Regions from separate parts of the Streptomyces sp. NPDC053474 genome, predicted to be linked through region 3. Evidence: predicted binding sites of a transcription regulator. Region 3 holds the regulator's gene; each other region holds the start of a gene.

The links. Region 3 encodes HrcA, which represses chaperone genes, less so after heat shock. Its sites were predicted from a motif close to TTNGCACTCNGNNNNNCNGAGTGCNAA; they were not measured.
Positions count from the first base shown of each region.
Region 1: the regulator HrcA is predicted to act here: its motif matches at 2,323-2,349, upstream of groES (co-chaperone GroES).
Region 2: the regulator HrcA is predicted to act here: its motif matches at 2,886-2,912, upstream of groL (chaperonin GroEL).

Region 1 covers NZ_JBITXV010000001.1:531,166-536,850, reverse strand. The annotation lists gene ACIG3E_RS02320 (SAM-dependent methyltransferase) at 1-897, opposite strand, end outside; gene ACIG3E_RS02315 (polysaccharide deacetylase family protein) at 988-1,929, shown strand; gene groES (co-chaperone GroES) at 2,496-2,804, shown strand; gene groL (chaperonin GroEL) at 2,964-4,592, shown strand; gene ACIG3E_RS02300 (SDR family oxidoreductase) at 4,793-5,566, opposite strand; gene ACIG3E_RS02295 (MOSC domain-containing protein) at 5,647-5,685, opposite strand, start outside.
Region 2 covers NZ_JBITXV010000005.1:406,614-412,298, reverse strand. The annotation lists gene thrC (threonine synthase) at 1-836, shown strand, start outside; gene ACIG3E_RS14680 (MoaD/ThiS family protein) at 938-1,213, shown strand; gene ACIG3E_RS14675 (cold-shock protein) at 1,695-1,898, shown strand; gene groL (chaperonin GroEL) at 3,037-4,659, shown strand; gene ACIG3E_RS14665 (DUF397 domain-containing protein) at 4,746-5,006, opposite strand; gene ACIG3E_RS14660 (Scr1 family TA system antitoxin-like transcriptional regulator) at 4,990-5,685, opposite strand, start outside.
Region 3 covers NZ_JBITXV010000003.1:169,015-174,699, forward strand. The annotation lists gene ACIG3E_RS07595 (nitronate monooxygenase) at 1-72, opposite strand, end outside; gene dnaJ (molecular chaperone DnaJ) at 249-1,385, opposite strand; gene hrcA (heat-inducible transcriptional repressor HrcA) at 1,386-2,402, opposite strand; gene ACIG3E_RS07610 (MBL fold metallo-hydrolase) at 2,642-3,397, shown strand; gene ACIG3E_RS07615 (DUF3097 domain-containing protein) at 3,454-4,269, shown strand; gene hemW (radical SAM family heme chaperone HemW) at 4,339-5,574, opposite strand; gene ACIG3E_RS07625 (SpoIIE family protein phosphatase) at 5,620-5,685, opposite strand, start outside.

The sequences.
Region 1 (5,685 bases), on a different contig from region 3:
CTCCGCGACGAGGTGGGCGCGGATGACGGCGCCGTCCGGCTCGTACAGATAGCGGCCGACGGGGCGCACATCGGGGTCCGGGAGCATCGTCGCGCGCCCCGCGCACAAAGTGGCGCGTGAGGGCAGGAGGGTCGCCCGGTGCGAGCCGGGCGCGTCCGTGCCGAACCACAGCACCGCCTCCTTCACGTCCCCGCCGTCCGAGATCCACTCGGCCTCCGCCTCCTCGGGCACCGCCTCGTGCGGGATGCCGGGGGCGATCTTCAGGGCCGCGCGCGGGGCCTTCCTGGCGGCCGCCACCGCCCAGGACAGCGGGGGCGAGTACGCCTCCGGGTCGAAGATCCGGCCGCGCCCGCCCCGGCGTGCCGGGTCCACGAAGACCGCGTCGTACCCGGTCGTGTCCACCTCCGTGACATCCGCCTCGCGGACCTCGATGAGGTCCTCCAGGCCGAGGGCGGCGGCGTTCGCACGGGCGACCGCGCAGGTCAGCGGGTCGCGGTCGACGGCGAGGACCTCGATTCCGGCGCGCGCGAGCGCCAGCGCGTCGCCGCCGATGCCGCCGCACAGATCGGCGATCCGCCGCACGCCGAGCTCCTTGAACCGCTCCGCCCGGTACGTCGCGACGGACGTGCGCGTGGACTGCTCGACGCCGTTCGGCGTGAAGAACATCCGCGCGGCGTCCCCGGCGCCGAACTTCGCCACCGCCCGCTGCCGCAGCCGCGCCTGGGCGAGCGCCGCCGAGACCAGATCGGCGGGGTGGTCGCGGCGCAGCCGGGTCGCGACCGCGAGCTCCGCGGCCGGTTCGACATCCCGTACGGCGTCGAGGAGGGCGGTGCCCTCGGCGGTGAGGAGCGCGGCGAAGGCCGTCGTGGAGGGCTGCGGATCGTGCGGAGCGTTCACCGGCCCATTGTGGGCCAGTCGGTGGAAGGTGCGCGTCCGGCGGCGGTGTCGAGCCCTTGGCAGGGCTCTGAACTGCGAGGATCCGGCGCCATGCGACTAGTACGACAAAATGGAGAATCGGCAGGAAAGGTGAGGGGCCGGGCGCTGCTCGTCCTTGCCGCGCTCGGCGTCGGCGCGGTCGCCTCCGGCTGCGCGGTGGACCCGGACGCCGGTGCGGGCCGCGAGCACGGGGCCCAAGCCGCCCACGGCCAGCAGCCGCGCCTCGCCCCGCCCGCCCAGGCCCTGCGCGAGTACGCCCAGCGGCTGCGCGCGAGCCAGGCCGCGCGGGCCGCCGCGGCGAAGCGCTGGGGGCTCGCTGCGGTGCCGCTCACGGCGCCCGCCGCGCCCGCCGCCAAGACGCGCCCCGCCACGCGCGAGGGCTTCGAGGTGCGGGGGCAGGCGGAGCTGCCGCCGGTGTTCACCACGGTGCCCACCAAGGACAAGGTCGTCTTCCTGACCGTCGACGACGGCGCCGAGAAGGATCCGGCCTTCCTGTGGATGATGAGCGACCTGAAGATCCCGTACACCGCGTTCCTCAGCGACTACCTCGTCAAGGAGGACTACGGCTACTTCAAGCGGATGCGGGACCAGGGCGTCGCGCTGAACAACCACACCCTCAACCACCGCTATCTGCCCGGCCTTTCGTACGAGGCCCAGCGGCACGAGATCTGCGGCATGCAGGACGTCATCGAGCGGCGGTACGGCAAGCGCCCCGAGCTGTTCCGGCCGCCGTACGGCAACTACAACCGCGACACCCTGCGCGCCGCCAAGTCCTGCGGCGTCAAGGCGGTGCCGCTGTGGGCGTCCGAGGGCTTCGCCGACCACATGGAGTGGCGCGAATGGGACAAGGACCTGCACCCCGGCGACATCATCCTCACGCACTTCCGGGGCCGCGAGGACTGGAAGGGCACGATGCCCGACATGGTCCGCACGGTCCTGAAGACGGTCACCGACAGGGGGTACGCGGTGGCCCGCCTGGAGGACTACCTGTGAGGCGCACCGCCACCGCGGCGACCCTCCTGCTCCCCCTCCTGCTGACGTCCTGCGCCCAGTCGGTGGACCCGATCGAACGCCTGGGCAGAAAGGCGGCCGAAAGAATGGCTCCTAGCTGTGGGCAATCGTTCCGCACGGCGAGTGGGGCATCCCCTGCTCGAGCGGAGCCGAGAGCTTGGGGAAGGGTGGGCACAGCCCCAGGCGCCGAGCAACCGTTGACGGGGCCCCAGGCGGAGAGGCCCCTCTCCGGGCGAAGCCCCAGCACCCCCGCGCCCCGCGCGGAACCCACCCCGCACGCGAAACGTTGCCCAAAGGAGCCCCCGCCCACGGCCCCGCGCTAGCCCCTCGCCCACCCCGCGCAGAGGGGAAACCTGCCAAGCAGGCGGCAGCCAATTGGCACTCCGCTTGACCGAGTGCTAATCGCCGTCCTAGTCTCAGGCCTGGCACTCCCACCTGGAGAGTGCCAGAAGCGACGGGCAGGTCCGGCACCCGCGACGACGGATCGACCTGGTCGCCACCTCTAGATCAGTTAACCCCGCGAGATCTCCGAAGGGGGAGGTCGGATCGTGACGACCGCCAGCTCCAAGGTTGCCATCAAGCCGCTTGAGGACCGCATCGTGGTCCAGCCGCTCGACGCCGAGCAGACCACGGCCTCTGGCCTGGTTATTCCGGACACCGCGAAGGAGAAGCCCCAGGAGGGCGCCGTCCTCGCCGTGGGCCCGGGCCGCTTCGAGAACGGCGAGCGCCTGCCGCTCGACGTGCAGGTCGGCGACGTCGTGCTCTACAGCAAGTACGGCGGCACCGAGGTGAAGTACAACGGCGACGAGTACCTGGTGCTCTCCGCCCGCGACGTGCTCGCGATCATCGAGAAGTGATCGAGCGCTAGTCACCTGCTTCACCCAGCAGATTTGTTTCGCGCTGCGCCCCTGGTCACCCCGCTGATTGCCGGGCGGCGAGGGGCGCAGTTCGTTACTGCATCTTTCCCGGGGGTCCCCCCGGGCCCCCTGAGTTTCCGAGAGGGCTGAATCGCTCCCATGGCGAAGATCCTGAAGTTCGACGAGGACGCCCGTCGCGCCCTTGAGCGCGGCGTCAACAAGCTTGCCGACACGGTCAAGGTGACGATCGGCCCCCGCGGCCGCAACGTCGTCATCGACAAGAAGTTCGGCGCCCCGACCATCACCAACGACGGCGTCACCATCGCCCGTGAGGTCGAGGTCGAGGACCCGTACGAGAACCTCGGTGCCCAGCTGGTGAAGGAGGTGGCGACCAAGACCAACGACATCGCTGGTGACGGCACCACCACCGCCACCGTGCTCGCCCAGGCCCTGGTCAAGGAAGGCCTGCGCAACGTCGCCGCCGGTGCGTCCCCGGCCGCCCTGAAGAAGGGCATCGACGCCGCCGTCAAGGCCGTCTCCGACGAGCTGCTCGCCACCGCGCGGCCGATCGACGACAAGTCCGACATCGCCGCCGTGGCCGGGCTCTCCGCCCAGGACCAGCAGGTCGGCGAGCTCATCGCCGAGGCGATGGACAAGGTCGGCAAGGACGGTGTCATCACCGTCGAGGAGTCCAACACCTTCGGCCTTGAGCTGGACTTCACCGAGGGCATGGCCTTCGACAAGGGCTACCTGTCGCCGTACTTCGTGACGGACCAGGAGCGCATGGAGGCCGTCCTCGAGGACCCGTACATCCTCATCCACCAGGGCAAGATCGCCTCCATCCAGGACCTGCTGCCGCTCCTGGAGAAGGTCATCCAGGCCGGCTCCTCGAAGCCGCTCCTGATCATCGCCGAGGACGTCGAGGGCGAGGCCCTCTCGACCCTCGTCGTGAACAAGATCCGCGGCACCTTCAACGCCGTCGCGGTGAAGGCCCCCGGCTTCGGCGACCGCCGCAAGGCGATGCTCGGCGACATGGCCACCCTCACCGGCGGCACCGTCATCGCCGAAGAGGTCGGCCTCAAGCTCGACCAGGTCGGTCTCGACGTGCTCGGCTCCGCCCGCCGCGTGACGATCACCAAGGACGACACCACCATCGTCGACGGCGGCGGCAACGCTGCCGACGTCGAGGCCCGCGTCGCCCAGATCAAGGCCGAGATCGAGACCACCGACTCCGACTGGGACCGCGAGAAGCTCCAGGAGCGCCTCGCGAAGCTGGCCGGCGGCGTGTGCGTGATCAAGGTCGGCGCCGCCACCGAGGTGGAGCTGAAGGAGAAGAAGCACCGTCTGGAGGACGCCATCTCCGCGACCCGCGCCGCGGTCGAGGAGGGCATCGTCTCCGGTGGTGGCTCCGCGCTCGTCCACGCCGCCAAGGTGCTCGAGGGCGGCCTCGGCAAGGAGGGCGACGAGGCCACCGGTGTCGCCGTCGTCCGTGGCGCCGTCGTCGAGCCGCTGCGCTGGATCGCCGAGAACGCCGGCCTCGAGGGCTACGTCATCACCACCAAGGTGGCGGAGCTGGACAAGGGCTTCGGCTTCAACGCCGCGACCGGCGAGTACGTCGACCTGGTCAAGGCCGGCGTCATCGACCCCGTGAAGGTCACGCGCTCCGCCCTGGAGAACGCGGCCTCCATCGCCTCCCTGCTGCTCACGACCGAGACCCTGGTCGTCGAGAAGCCGGCCGAGGAAGAGGCCGACGCCGGTCACGGCCACGGCCACGGTCACTCCCACTGAGCGTGACCTGAGTCGAGCGGTCGACTCGGGCTGACGAAGGCCCGGGCTGACGAAGGCCCGGCATGACGAAGGCCCGGTATCCCGTCGCGGGATACCGGGCCTTCGCGCTTGCGGTTCTCCGTCCGCCGGGGCGCACCGTCCTGCCGACTGCGGGCAGTGGTCCGTCCTCGCGCGGTTCCCCGCCCCCCTTCGGGGCGCTGCTACCGCGGCCCGTACTTCCGTCCGGTCCGTGACGTCACCCCGCCGAGGAGGGCGCGCGGCGTCACCTTCACCACGCCCATCATGGCCTTGTAGCGGGGGTCGGGCACGGAGAGGGACTTGCCGCGGGCCAGGTCGGTCAGGGCGGTGGCGACGAGCTTGTCCGCGTCCAGCCACATCCACTTGGGGATGTTGTCCGTGCCCATGCCCGCCCGCTCGTGGAACTCGGTGCGGACGAAGCCGGGGCACAGGGCCATCAGCCGCACCCCGGACCCGGCGAGGTCCCGCGCCGCGCCCTGGGTGAACTGCGCGATCCACGCCTTCGACGCCCCGTAGGTGCCGCGCGGCACGAAGGCGGCCACCGACGCCACGTTCACGACGCCCCCGCGCCCGCGCTCCCGCATCGCCTCCACCGCCGCCGACGTCAGCCGGAGCACCGCCTCGCAGTGCACCTTCAGCATCGTCAGCTCGTCGGCCATCGAGACTTCCAGATAGCGGCCCTTGTTGGCGAACCCCGCGTTGTTGACGAGCAGGTCGACCGGGTCACGGCGGTTCGCGAGTCGCTGTTCGACGGCTGCGATCCCGTCGTCCGTGGAGAGGTCCGCCGTCAGTACCTCCACCTCGTTGCCGTGCCGGTCGTGCAACTCGGTCGCCTGCTCCCGCAGCCGCTTCGTGTCGCGTGCCACCAGGACGAGGTTGTGGCCGTCGGTGGCCAGGCGCCGTGCGAAGGCGGCACCGATGCCCGAGGTCGCACCCGTGATGAGAGCCGTAGTCATGGACCAAGGCTAGTGAGGCCACGGGCGCCTCCGCGCCACGCGCCCCGCGCGCCGGGCCGGCGCGGGCGCCCCGGCGCGCGTCAACCGCCGTGCTTCTCCACGTACTTGAGGGCCTTGTC
Region 2 (5,685 bases), on a different contig from region 3:
GCAACCTCGCCGGGGCCGTCGGCGCCGCCGCCGCCCGCGCGGGCTTCCGCTCCTGCGTGTTCATCCCGCACGACCTGGAGCAGGGCAAGGTCGTCATGGCCGCGGTCTACGGCGGCGAGCTCGTCGGCATCGAGGGCAACTACGACGACGTGAACCGCTTCTGCTCCGAGCTCATCGGCGACCCGCTCGGCGAGGGCTGGGGCTTCGTCAACGTGAACCTGCGGCCGTACTACGGCGAGGGCTCCAAGACCCTCGCGTACGAGATCTGCGAGCAGCTCGGCTGGGAACTGCCGGACCAGCTCGTGATCCCCATCGCCTCGGGATCGCAGCTCACGAAGATCGACAAGGGCCTCAAGGAACTCATCAAGCTCGGCCTCGTCGCGGACAAGCCGTACAAGATCTTCGGCGCCCAGGCGGAGGGCTGCTCGCCGGTCTCCGCCGCCTTCAAGGCGGGCCACGACGTCGTCCGCCCGCAGAAGCCGAACACCATCGCCAAGTCCCTCGCCATCGGCAACCCGGCCGACGGTCCGTACGTGCTCGACATCGCCCGGCGCACGGGCGGCGCGGTGGAGGACGTGACCGACGAGCAGGTCGTCGACGCGATCAAGCTCCTCGCCCGCACGGAGGGCATCTTCGCGGAGACCGCGGGTGGCGTGACCGTCGGGGTCACGCGCAAGCTGATCGAGGAGGGGCTCCTCGACACCTCCCTCACCACGGTCGTCCTCAACACCGGGGACGGCCTGAAGACCCTTGACGCCGTCGCGGCGTCCTCGCAGGCGACCGCGACCATTCGGCCGAGCCTGGACGCCTTCCGTGCCGCGGGGCTTGCGGGCTGATCACTTCCCTGCGGGCCGTACTGGGCTGGTCGCGCAGTGCCCCGTGCCCCTTCGGGCGCTCCTGGACCGGGGCGCCCTCATGAACTACCGAGGTGAAGAGTATGAGCGTCAACGTTCGCATCCCGACCATCCTTCGTACGTACACCGGCGGGCAGGCCGAAGTGAGCGCCGAGGGGGCCACCCTCGCCGAGGTCATCGCCGACCTGGAGAAGAACCACACCGGGATCGGCGCCCGCGTCCTGGACGACCAGGGCAAGCTGCGCCGCTTCGTGAACGTGTACGTCAATGACGACGACGTGCGTTTCGAGCAGGGCCTCCAGACCGCGACGCCCGACGGCGCGGGCGTCTCGATCATTCCGGCGGTCGCCGGCGGCTGAGCCGTTCCGAAGCCCCTGCGGGGTGCTCGTGGAGCCGTTTCGTATACAACGGCTCTTGTTCCTACGCAGAGTTACCTCGATTGCCCCCTCCGCGAGAGAAGCGGAGGGGGCAATTCTGCATGGTTGAGCGCGGTACAGTTGGGAATGGAGCTTCGTTTTTGATGTCGGGCGGCCTGAGTCGCCTCGGTGAAGTCGGCCGCGGAGCCGACAAGAAGCAGCCAAAGTGTCCTGCCTATTTGAGCCGAACGTGGCTTTTGTCTGGCCCGACTTGCCCTGAACGCCGGTGAATTCTCCGCATATCGACGATCGGCCGTGCCCAGAATTCTCGTCCGATTGACCTGTTGCAGACGGCAGTTGGACAGATACATTCAGCCGCGGTCGACGCGTTCCGGCGCACATCCCCCAACCCATGGGGGGTGAGGTCTGACCCGGGTCCGTGAAGTGCGGTCCTGCGCAAGGGCCAGTAATAGGGGAGTTAGGCATGGCTCAGGGCACCGTCAAGTGGTTCAACGCGGAGAAGGGATACGGCTTCATCGCGGTCGACGGTGGTGCGGATGTATTCGTCCACTACAGCGCGATTCAGATGGACGGCTACCGCACCCTGGAAGAAGGTCAGCGAGTCGAGTTCGAGATCTCGCAGGGCCAGAAGGGTCCGCAGGCGGACATGGTCAAGCTCGCCGTCTGATCGGCTTGGCGCGATCGGCCACCAGCGACGCGTGGGCCCGCCTCCCGGTTCGGGAGGCGGGCCCTCCTCTGTTGGCCCCCACCCCAACCGGGGTCCCGGCCCCTGTCCTCCGGCCGCCCCTCACCCCCGGGCCACCGCCGCCGCTACCGCGCCGGTTGCTTTCCCGCCCGCCCGCCCATGGCCAGTCGCCTTCCCGGCCCGGGCGGGCCGCGCGCCTTGCCGTCCGTCCCTTGGGTGCGGGCTCGCCCTCTACGCCGCCGCTCCGCGGCGGATGCCTCCCACCCGCCCGCCCATGGCCAGGCGGCTTCGTGGTGGGGGGCTTCCCTGCCCGGGCGGTGTACTGCCGAGCAAACGGGCGGGTGGGTGGGAGACATCCGGCGCGGTAGCGCCGGTGTCGTGGGCGACGGGCCGCACCCGAGGGACGGGCAGGCGGCAGCCTGCGCCGCCGCTGCGCTGCGGGTGTCTCCCGCCCACTGGCGGGGGAGGGCTTCCCTGCCCGGGCGGTGTACTGCCGAGCAAACGGGCGGGTGGGTGGGAAAGCATCCGGCGCGGTAGCGCCGGTGTCGTGGGCGACGGGTCGCGCCCGACGGACGGGCAGGCGGCAGCGGCGGCGCCACGCCCGAGGGGAGGGGCAGGCGGGGGCTCGCGTTCGAAAAGGGGGCCGGGGCGGCAGCCCAGGTTTCGAGGGGCCCCGGGTGGCAGGGGAAGTGAGGGCCCACGGGTGCCCGCGCGCCGCCGCAGGCCGCCGGGCCGCCGGGGCGTCGCCGGCCACCGGGTGGCAAGGGGGCGTGAGGGCCCATGGGTGGCAAGGGGGCGTGAGGGCCCACGGGGGGGGCGAGGGGAAGAGGGCCCACGGGGGGCGAGGGGAAGAGGGCCCACGGGGGCGGGGGGAAGAGGGCCCACGGGATCAGGGGGAAGTGGGGAAGCCGGACCCCAGTGTGTGGGGGCGACCTTGCACTCGGAGGGGGCGAGTGCTAATCATTGGCGTTAGCACTCTACGAGTGAGAGTGACAGAAGGACCGGGTGGGTGAGGTCCGCAGGCCGGGTGGGGCAAGGAACCACAAGGCAGGCAGACCGTCCGTCGCGGGCGCCGGCGCGGTCCGAGTTTTTCCACCCCTGTCCGGGAGGACCACTTCACATGGCCAAGATCATCGCGTTCGACGAGGAGGCACGGCGCGGCCTCGAGCGCGGCATGAACCAGCTCGCCGACGCCGTCAAGGTGACCCTGGGCCCCAAGGGTCGCAACGTCGTCCTCGAGAAGAAGTGGGGCGCCCCCACGATCACCAACGATGGTGTGTCCATCGCCAAGGAGATCGAGCTCGAGGACCCGTACGAGAAGATCGGCGCCGAGCTGGTCAAGGAGGTCGCGAAGAAGACGGACGACGTCGCCGGTGACGGCACGACGACCGCGACCGTCCTGGCCCAGGCGCTGGTCCGCGAGGGCCTGCGCAACGTGGCCGCGGGTGCCAACCCCATGGCCCTGAAGCGCGGCATCGAGAAGGCCGTCGAGGCCGTCTCGGGCGCCCTGCTCGACCAGGCCAAGGAGGTCGAGACCAAGGAGCAGATCGCCTCCACGGCCTCCATCTCCGCCGCCGACACCCAGATCGGCGAGCTCATCGCCGAGGCCATGGACAAGGTCGGCAAGGAAGGCGTCATCACGGTCGAGGAGTCGCAGACCTTCGGTCTGGAGCTCGAGCTCACCGAGGGCATGCGCTTCGACAAGGGCTACATCTCGGCGTACTTCGCGACCGACATGGAGCGCATGGAGGCCGCGCTCGAGGACCCGTACATCCTCATCGTCAACTCCAAGATCTCCAACGTGAAGGACCTCCTTCCGCTCCTGGAGAAGGTCATGCAGTCGGGCAAGCCGCTGCTGATCATCGCCGAGGACGTCGAGGGCGAGGCCCTGTCCACGCTGGTCGTCAACAAGATCCGTGGCACCTTCAAGTCCGTCGCCGTCAAGGCCCCGGGCTTCGGCGACCGCCGCAAGGCCATGCTCGGTGACATCGCCATCCTCACGGGCGGCACGGTCATCTCCGAGGAGGTCGGCCTCAAGCTGGAGAACGCCGGTCTGGACCTGCTCGGCCGCGCCCGCAAGGTCGTCATCACCAAGGACGAGACCACGATCGTCGACGGTGCCGGTGACTCCGAGGCCGTCCAGGGCCGGGTGAACCAGATCCGCGCCGAGATCGAGAACAGCGACTCGGACTACGACCGCGAGAAGCTCCAGGAGCGCCTGGCGAAGCTCGCGGGCGGCGTGGCCGTCATCAAGGCCGGTGCCGCGACCGAGGTCGAGCTCAAGGAGCGCAAGCACCGCATCGAGGACGCCGTTCGCAACGCGAAGGCGGCCGTCGAGGAGGGCATCGTCGCCGGTGGTGGCGTGGCCCTGCTGCAGGCCTCCTCGGTGTTCGAGAAGCTGGAGCTGGAGGGCGACGAGGCCACCGGTGCCGCCGCCGTCAAGCTGGCGCTTGAGGCCCCGCTGAAGCAGATCTCCGTGAACGCTGGCCTTGAGGGTGGCGTCATCGTGGAGAAGGTCCGCAACCTCACCCCCGGTCACGGCCTGAACGCCGCGAACGGCGAGTACGTGGACATGATCGCCGAGGGCATCATCGACCCGGCGAAGGTCACGCGCTCCGCGCTGCAGAACGCCGCGTCGATCGCCGCGCTGTTCCTCACCACCGAGGCCGTCATCGCCGACAAGCCGGAGAAGGCCGCGCCGGCCGCTCCGGGCGGCATGCCCGGCGGTGACATGGACTTCTGAGCCGGTTCGTTCGGCTCGGGCTCGTCCTTCCCGAGGGCGGCACCCCCTGCTTCCAGCAGGGGGTGCCGCCCTCGGGCGTTTCCGCCCTACGCCTCCAGCGAGCTGATGAAGGCGGACCAGGCCGGGGGGTGGAAGAGGAGGTGGGGGCCAAGGGGGTCCTTGGAGTCCCGGACGGGGATGACGTCCGGGTGGCCGTCTGCCACCTCCAGGCAGTTGCCACCGTCCCCACCGCTGTACGTGGACTTGCGCCAGCGGGCTATCTCCAGGCAGTTGCCGCCGCTGCCGTCGCTGTACGTGGACTTGTGCCACGTAGCCGCGCTCAGGTCGTACTCAGGGCTGATCCTCATGGGCGTAATCCTCTGCCACTGATTCGATCAGGGCCAAGGATTTGCGCTGGGACAGTGCATTGGCCCCCAACAAATCGTATGCGAGTTCGTAGCGGGTGATGGTTGCCGGATCGTCCTCCAGCCGCCCGATGCCAGATCCTTCGAAGTAGACGAGTGGAGGTGCGTCTTCGAAGGCCATCAGCTTGAGGGAGCCGCCCATCGACGTGTGGGCACCTGCGCTGAACGGCAGCACCTGCACGATGACCCTGCGCTTGCGCGCGAGCTTGGCGACGTGTCGCAGCGCCTCGGCCATCACGACCGGCCCGCCGACCGTGCGGCGGAGGACTGCCTCGTCAAGCACCGCCCACATCAGGGGCGTTGTTGGGTCACTCAGGAGTGCTGCTCGTTCCAGTCGGTTCGCTACGAGTTCGTCGATGACCTCTTCCGGTGCCGTCGGGCGGTGGGCGATGAACACCTCGCGGGCGTAGCCCGGGGTTTGCAACAACCCCGGGATCAGCAGCGGCGCGTACTCCTTGATCGAGGTGGCGACCGCCTCCGCCTCCGCTGCCTCCGCGAAGTGGTCGGGGTACTTCGACTTCGCCAGGGCGCGGCAGTTGCGGGTGAAGAAGCCGCCCGTGCCGAGGGTCTCGTCGAAGTGGCGGGCGTACTCCAGGTGCATCCTGCGGGTACCGGCCTCCAG
Region 3 (5,685 bases):
GGTCGAGCCCCCGCCCGCCATCGGGGCCTGCACGATCGGATGACGACAGAGAGCGTGGAGAGGGGAGACCATACCGGCATCGTGCCACGTCTGGCGGGGGCGCCTCGTGCGGGGTGCTTCCCGCTGTGGGCAATCGTCCCGCAGGGCGAGTGGGGCATCCCCTGCTCGAGCGAAGCCGAGAGCTTGGGGAAGGGTGGGCACAGCCCCCGGTGCCGAGCAACCGGGGGCTGGGGCCCACCGTCCAAGCGCTAACGCCCGTTGAACGCGTCCTTCAGGCGGGAGAAGAGGCCCTGCTGCCCCGGCTGGAACTGCCCCGTGGGCCGCTCCTCGCCCCGCAGCTTCGCGAGCTCCCGCAGCAGCCGCTCCTGCTCGGCGTCGAGCTTCGTGGGGGTCAGCACCTCCACGTGCACGATCAGGTCGCCGCGGCCGCCGCCCCGCAGATGCGTGACACCGCGCCCGTGCAGCGGGATCGACTGCCCGGACTGCGTGCCGGGGCGGATGTCGACCTCCTCGACGCCGTCGAGCGTCTCCAGCGGCACCTTCGTACCGAGCGCCGCCGCCGTCATCGGAATGGTGACGGTGCAGTGCAGATCGTCGCCGCGCCGCTGGAAGACGGCGTGGGGCAGCTCGTGGATCTCCACATAGAGGTCGCCCGCCGGGCCACCGCCGGGGCCGACCTCGCCCTCGCCCGCGAGCTGGATCCGCGTGCCGTTGTCGACACCCGCGGGGATCTTGACCGTGAGGGTGCGCCGCGAGCGGACCCGGCCGTCGCCCGCGCACTCGGGGCACGGCGTGGGCACCACGGTGCCGAAGCCCTGGCACTGGGGGCAGGGCCGCGAGGTCATGACCTGGCCGAGGAAGGACCGCGTGACCTGGGACACCTCGCCGCGGCCGCGGCACATGTCACAGGTCTGCGCGGAGGTGCCGGGCGCGGCGCCCTCGCCGGAGCACGTCGTACAGACGACGGCCGTGTCGACCTGGATGTCCTTGGTCGTGCCGAAGGCCGCCTCGTCGAGGTCGATCTCCAGGCGGATCATGGCGTCCTGGCCGCGGCGGGTGCGCGAGCGCGGCCCGCGCTGCGACGCCGTACCGAAGAACGCGTCCATGATGTCCGAGAAGTTGCCGAAGCCACCGGCTCCGAAACCGCCCGCGCCGCCGCCGCCCGACTGGGACAGCGGGTCGCCGCCGAGGTCGTAGACCTGCTTCTTCTGCGGGTCCGAGAGGACCTCGTAGGCGGCGTTGATCTCTTTGAAGCGCTCTTGCGTCTTGGGATCGGGATTGACGTCCGGGTGCAGCTCGCGCGCGAGCCGCCGGAAGGCCTTCTTGATCTCGTCCTGGGACGCGTCGCGGCGCACGCCGAGCACGGCGTAGTAGTCCGTGGCCACTTACGACTCCGCCAGGATCTGTCCGACGTAACGTGCCACTGCGCGTACTGCTCCCATCGTTCCCGGATAGTCCATGCGGGTCGGTCCGACCACGCCTAGCTTGGCCACTGCCTCGCCTCCCGAACCGTAGCCGACGGAGACCACGGACGTGGAGCTGAGTCCCTCGTGGGCGTTCTCGTGACCGATCTTCACGGTCATGCCCGAATCCGTAGCCTCACCAAGCAACTTGAGGAGGACGACCTGTTCCTCCAGGGCCTCGAGGACCGGCCGGATCGTGAGAGGGAAGTCATGTCCGAAGCGGGTCAGATTGGCGGTGCCGCCGATCATCATCCGCTCCTCGTTCTCCTCGACCAGGGTTTCGAGGAGGGTGGACAGGACCGTCGCCACCGTGGCCTGGTCCTCCTTGTCGAAGGACTCGGACAGGTCCTGGACGAGCTGCGGCACGTCGGAGAACCGGCGGCCCGCGACCCGGCTGTTGAGCCGCGCCCGCAGGTCCGCGAGTGACGTTTCACCGAACGGCGCCGGGCAGTCGATCAGGCGCTGCTCGACCCGCCCCGTGTCCGTGATCAGCACGAGCATGAGCCGGGCCGGGGCGAGCGAGAGCAGCTCCACGTGGCGCACCGTCGACCGCGTCAGGGACGGGTACTGCACCACGGCGACCTGCCGGGTCAGCTGCGCGAGCAGCCGCACCGTACGGCCCACGACGTCGTCCAGGTCGACGGCGCCGTCCAGGAAGTGCTGGATCGCGCGGCGCTCGGGGGAGCTCAGCGGCTTGACGCCCGCCAGCTTGTCCACGAACAGCCGGTAGCCCTTGTCGGTGGGGATGCGCCCGGCACTGGTGTGCGGCTGGGCGATGAACCCCTCCTCCTCCAGCGCCGCCATGTCGTTACGGACCGTGGCCGGAGACACGCCCAGGTGATGACGCTCGGTGAGCGCCTTGGAGCCGACCGGCTCCTGGGTGCCCACATAGTCGTGGACGATGGCGCGTAGTACCTCAAGCCTGCGTTCACTGAGCATCGCGCACACCTCCACCTGTCGTCCCTGGTCCTGAGCCCCCGCGGCGGCCCCACCCTGGCACTCACCACGCGCGAGTGCCAACCTTCATCGAGTCAGTGTACGGCCGTCGGGTACAGCCCCGGCAAGGGCCGACTCCTTTAGTCATGCCCACGTGTGGCCCGTGCCACCGGCCCGCTCGCGCCCGTACGCCGGGGTCACCCGCCGCTGCCCGCGGCGGGCGGCGGCGTTAGCGTCACCGTATGGACGTAAGCGTGACACCGGCCCCCGACTGGCGGGGCGCGGGCTGGGAGCGGCTCACCTCCCGGGTGGGGCGGCGTCGGCTGCCCGTCTGGGACTGCACGGTCGGCCTGGTCGTGGGCGACGAGGCCGCCCTGCTGATCGAGGCGGGATCCAGCCTGCGGGAGGGCGCGCTGCTGCGCGCCGAGGCCCAGCGGCTGCTCGGCGGCGGCCGCCGTGTGACCCATCTCGCGCTGACGCACCCGCACTTCGACCACGTGCTCGGCGCCGCGGCGTTCGCCGGGGTCGAGGTGTTCGGCGCGGTCGGCGTCGACGCGGTGCTCGACGCCGACCGCGAGGGCCTGCGCACGGACGCCGTCACCCACGGCCTGGACGCCCGCGCCGCCGCCGAGGCCACCGACCTCCTGGTCCTTCCGCGCCACCTGGTGAGCGGCGAGTGGACCCTCGACCTGGGCGGCGTCCAGGTGCTCCTCGCGAACGTCGGCCCCGGCCACACCGGCCACGACCTGGCCGTCCTGGTGCCCGGCGGCGCGCCCACAGAGCCCGAGGTCGTCTTCTGCGGCGACCTCGTGGAGGAGTCGGGCGAGCCCCAGGCCGGTCCCGACGCGGTCCCGGGGCGGTGGCCCGCCGCGCTCGACCGGCTGCTCGACCTCGGCGGCCCGGACGCGCGGTACGTGCCCGGGCACGGGGCGGTCGTCGACGCGGCCTTCGTACGGGCCCAACGCGAGGAGCTGGCGGCGCGGTTCGGAGTGCGGTGAGCGGCGCGGGCACGTCCCCGTGACGGGATGTCACGCGATGTCATAACGTCTGTCGAATGCGCAGCTACAACCCGGACCTCACCCCGCCGTGGAAGAGGTCGGCCCCCGTTCCCGAAGTCCCCGCCGACGTCGACCTGGTGGTGGAGGAGGTCCGGACCGGCTTCTGCGGCGCGGTGATCCGCTGCGAGAAGACCGCCGAGGGCCCGACGGTGACCCTGGAGGACCGCTTCGGCAAGCACCGGGTGTTCCCGATGGTGCCGCGCGGCTTCCTCCTGGAGGGCAAGGCCGTCACGCTCGTCCACCCGAAGGCGGCGGCCGCCGCGCGGCCCGCGCGCACCGCGTCCGGCTCGATCGCCGTTCCCGGGGCGCGGGCGCGGGTGGCGCGCGCCGGGCGCATCTATGTGGAGGGGCGCCACGACGCGGAGCTCGTCGAGAAGGTGTGGGGCGACGACCTGCGCATCGAGGGCGTCGTCGTCGAGTATCTGGAGGGCATCGACGACCTCCCGGCGATCGTCGAGGAGTTCGCGCCGGGCCCCGACGCGCGCCTCGGCGTCCTCGTGGACCACCTCGTGCCCGGCTCCAAGGAGTCCCGGATCGCGGCGGGGGTCTCCAGCCCGCACGCGCTGGTGGTCGGCCACCCGTACATCGACGTCTGGGAGGCGGTGAAGCCGTCGTCCCTGGGCATCGCGGCCTGGCCCCGCGTGCCGCGCGGCCAGGACTGGAAGACCGGGGTGTGCCGCTCCCTCGGCTGGCCGGAGAACACCGGGGCCGCGTGGCAGCGGATCCTGGGCTCGGTGCGCAGCTACAAGGACCTGGAGCCACAGCTTCTGGGCCGCGTCGAGGAACTGATCGATTTCGTGACGGCCCCATAGCCCCGGGGCGGCCTCAGCGGACCAGCCCCCCCGGGGGGACCTCAGTCGACCAGCCCCCTGGGGGCGGCCTCAGTCGACCAGGTCCCGCACCACCGCGTCGGCCAGCAGGCGGCCCCGCAGGGTCAGCACCGCCCGGCCCTGTTCGTAGGGCCCGGGCGCCAGCAGGCCGTCCGCCAGGGCGCGGCGCGAGGCCGCGAGCCCGTCCGGGCGCAGCAGGTCCAGCGGGCAGCCGTCCCGCAGCCGCAGTTCGAGGAGGATCCGCTCCACCCGGCGGTCCTCGTCCGCGAGGAGCTCACGCCCGGCCCCCGGCGAACGCCCCTGCGCGAGGGCCGCCGCGTACGCCCCGGGGTGCTTGACGTTCCACCAGCGCACACCCCCGACGTGGCTGTGCGCGCCGGGGCCCGCGCCCCACCAGTCGGCGCCCCGCCAGTACAGCTCGTTGTGCAGACAGCGGCCCGCCTCCGAGGTGGCCCAGTTGGACACCTCGTACCACTGGAACCCGGCGGCCGACAGGGCCTCCTCGGCGATCAGATAGCGGTCGGCGTGCACGTCGTCGTCCGTCATGGGGACCTCGCCGCGCCGGATGCGGCGGGCGAGCTGCGTGCCCTCCTCGACGATCAGCGCGTACGCGGACACGTGGTCGGGCCCGGCGCCGATCGCGGCGTCGAGGGAGGCCCGCCAGTCGTCGTCGCTCTCGCCGGGGGTGCCGTAGATCAGGTCGAGGTTGACGTGCTCGAAGCCCGCCGCGCGCGCCTCGGCGACGCAGGCCTCGGGCCGCCCGGGGGTGTGCGTGCGGTCGAGGATCTTCAGGACGTGCTGCTTGGCGCTCTGCATGCCGAAGGAGACGCGGTTGAAGCCGCCCTCGCGCAGGGTGCTCAGATACGCGGGGTCGACGGACTCCGGGTTCGCCTCGGTCGTGATCTCCGCGTCGTCGGCGATGCCGAACTCGTCGCGGATGGCGCTCAGCATCGTGACGAGGTCGTCGGCGGCGAGGAGCGTGGGCGTGCCGCCGCCGACGAAGACCGTGCGGACCGGGCGCGGGTCGTCGCCGAGGACCTTGCGGGCCAGGCGGACCTCGTCGACGAGGGTCTCGGCGTAGTTGTCCCGGGAGGCGAGGACGCCGCCGGTGCCGCGCAGCTCGGGGGCGGTGTAGGTGTTGAAGTCGCAGTAGCCGCAGCGCGTGGCGCAGTACGGAACGTGCAGGTAGAAGCCGAGTGGGGCCGATCCGCCCAGGGCGGAAGGGGGGAGCGTCCCGTCCTGGGGCACGGGTTCTCCATCGGGCAGGGCGGAAGGCATACCTCCCATTATGGGCCCGGCCCGCTGCTCGCCTCCGTCGCCTCCGCCCCGGGGTCAGCGGGCCTGGAGCACCAGGAGCGCCAGGTCGTCGTCGGGCGGCCGCGTCGAGAACTCGTGGAC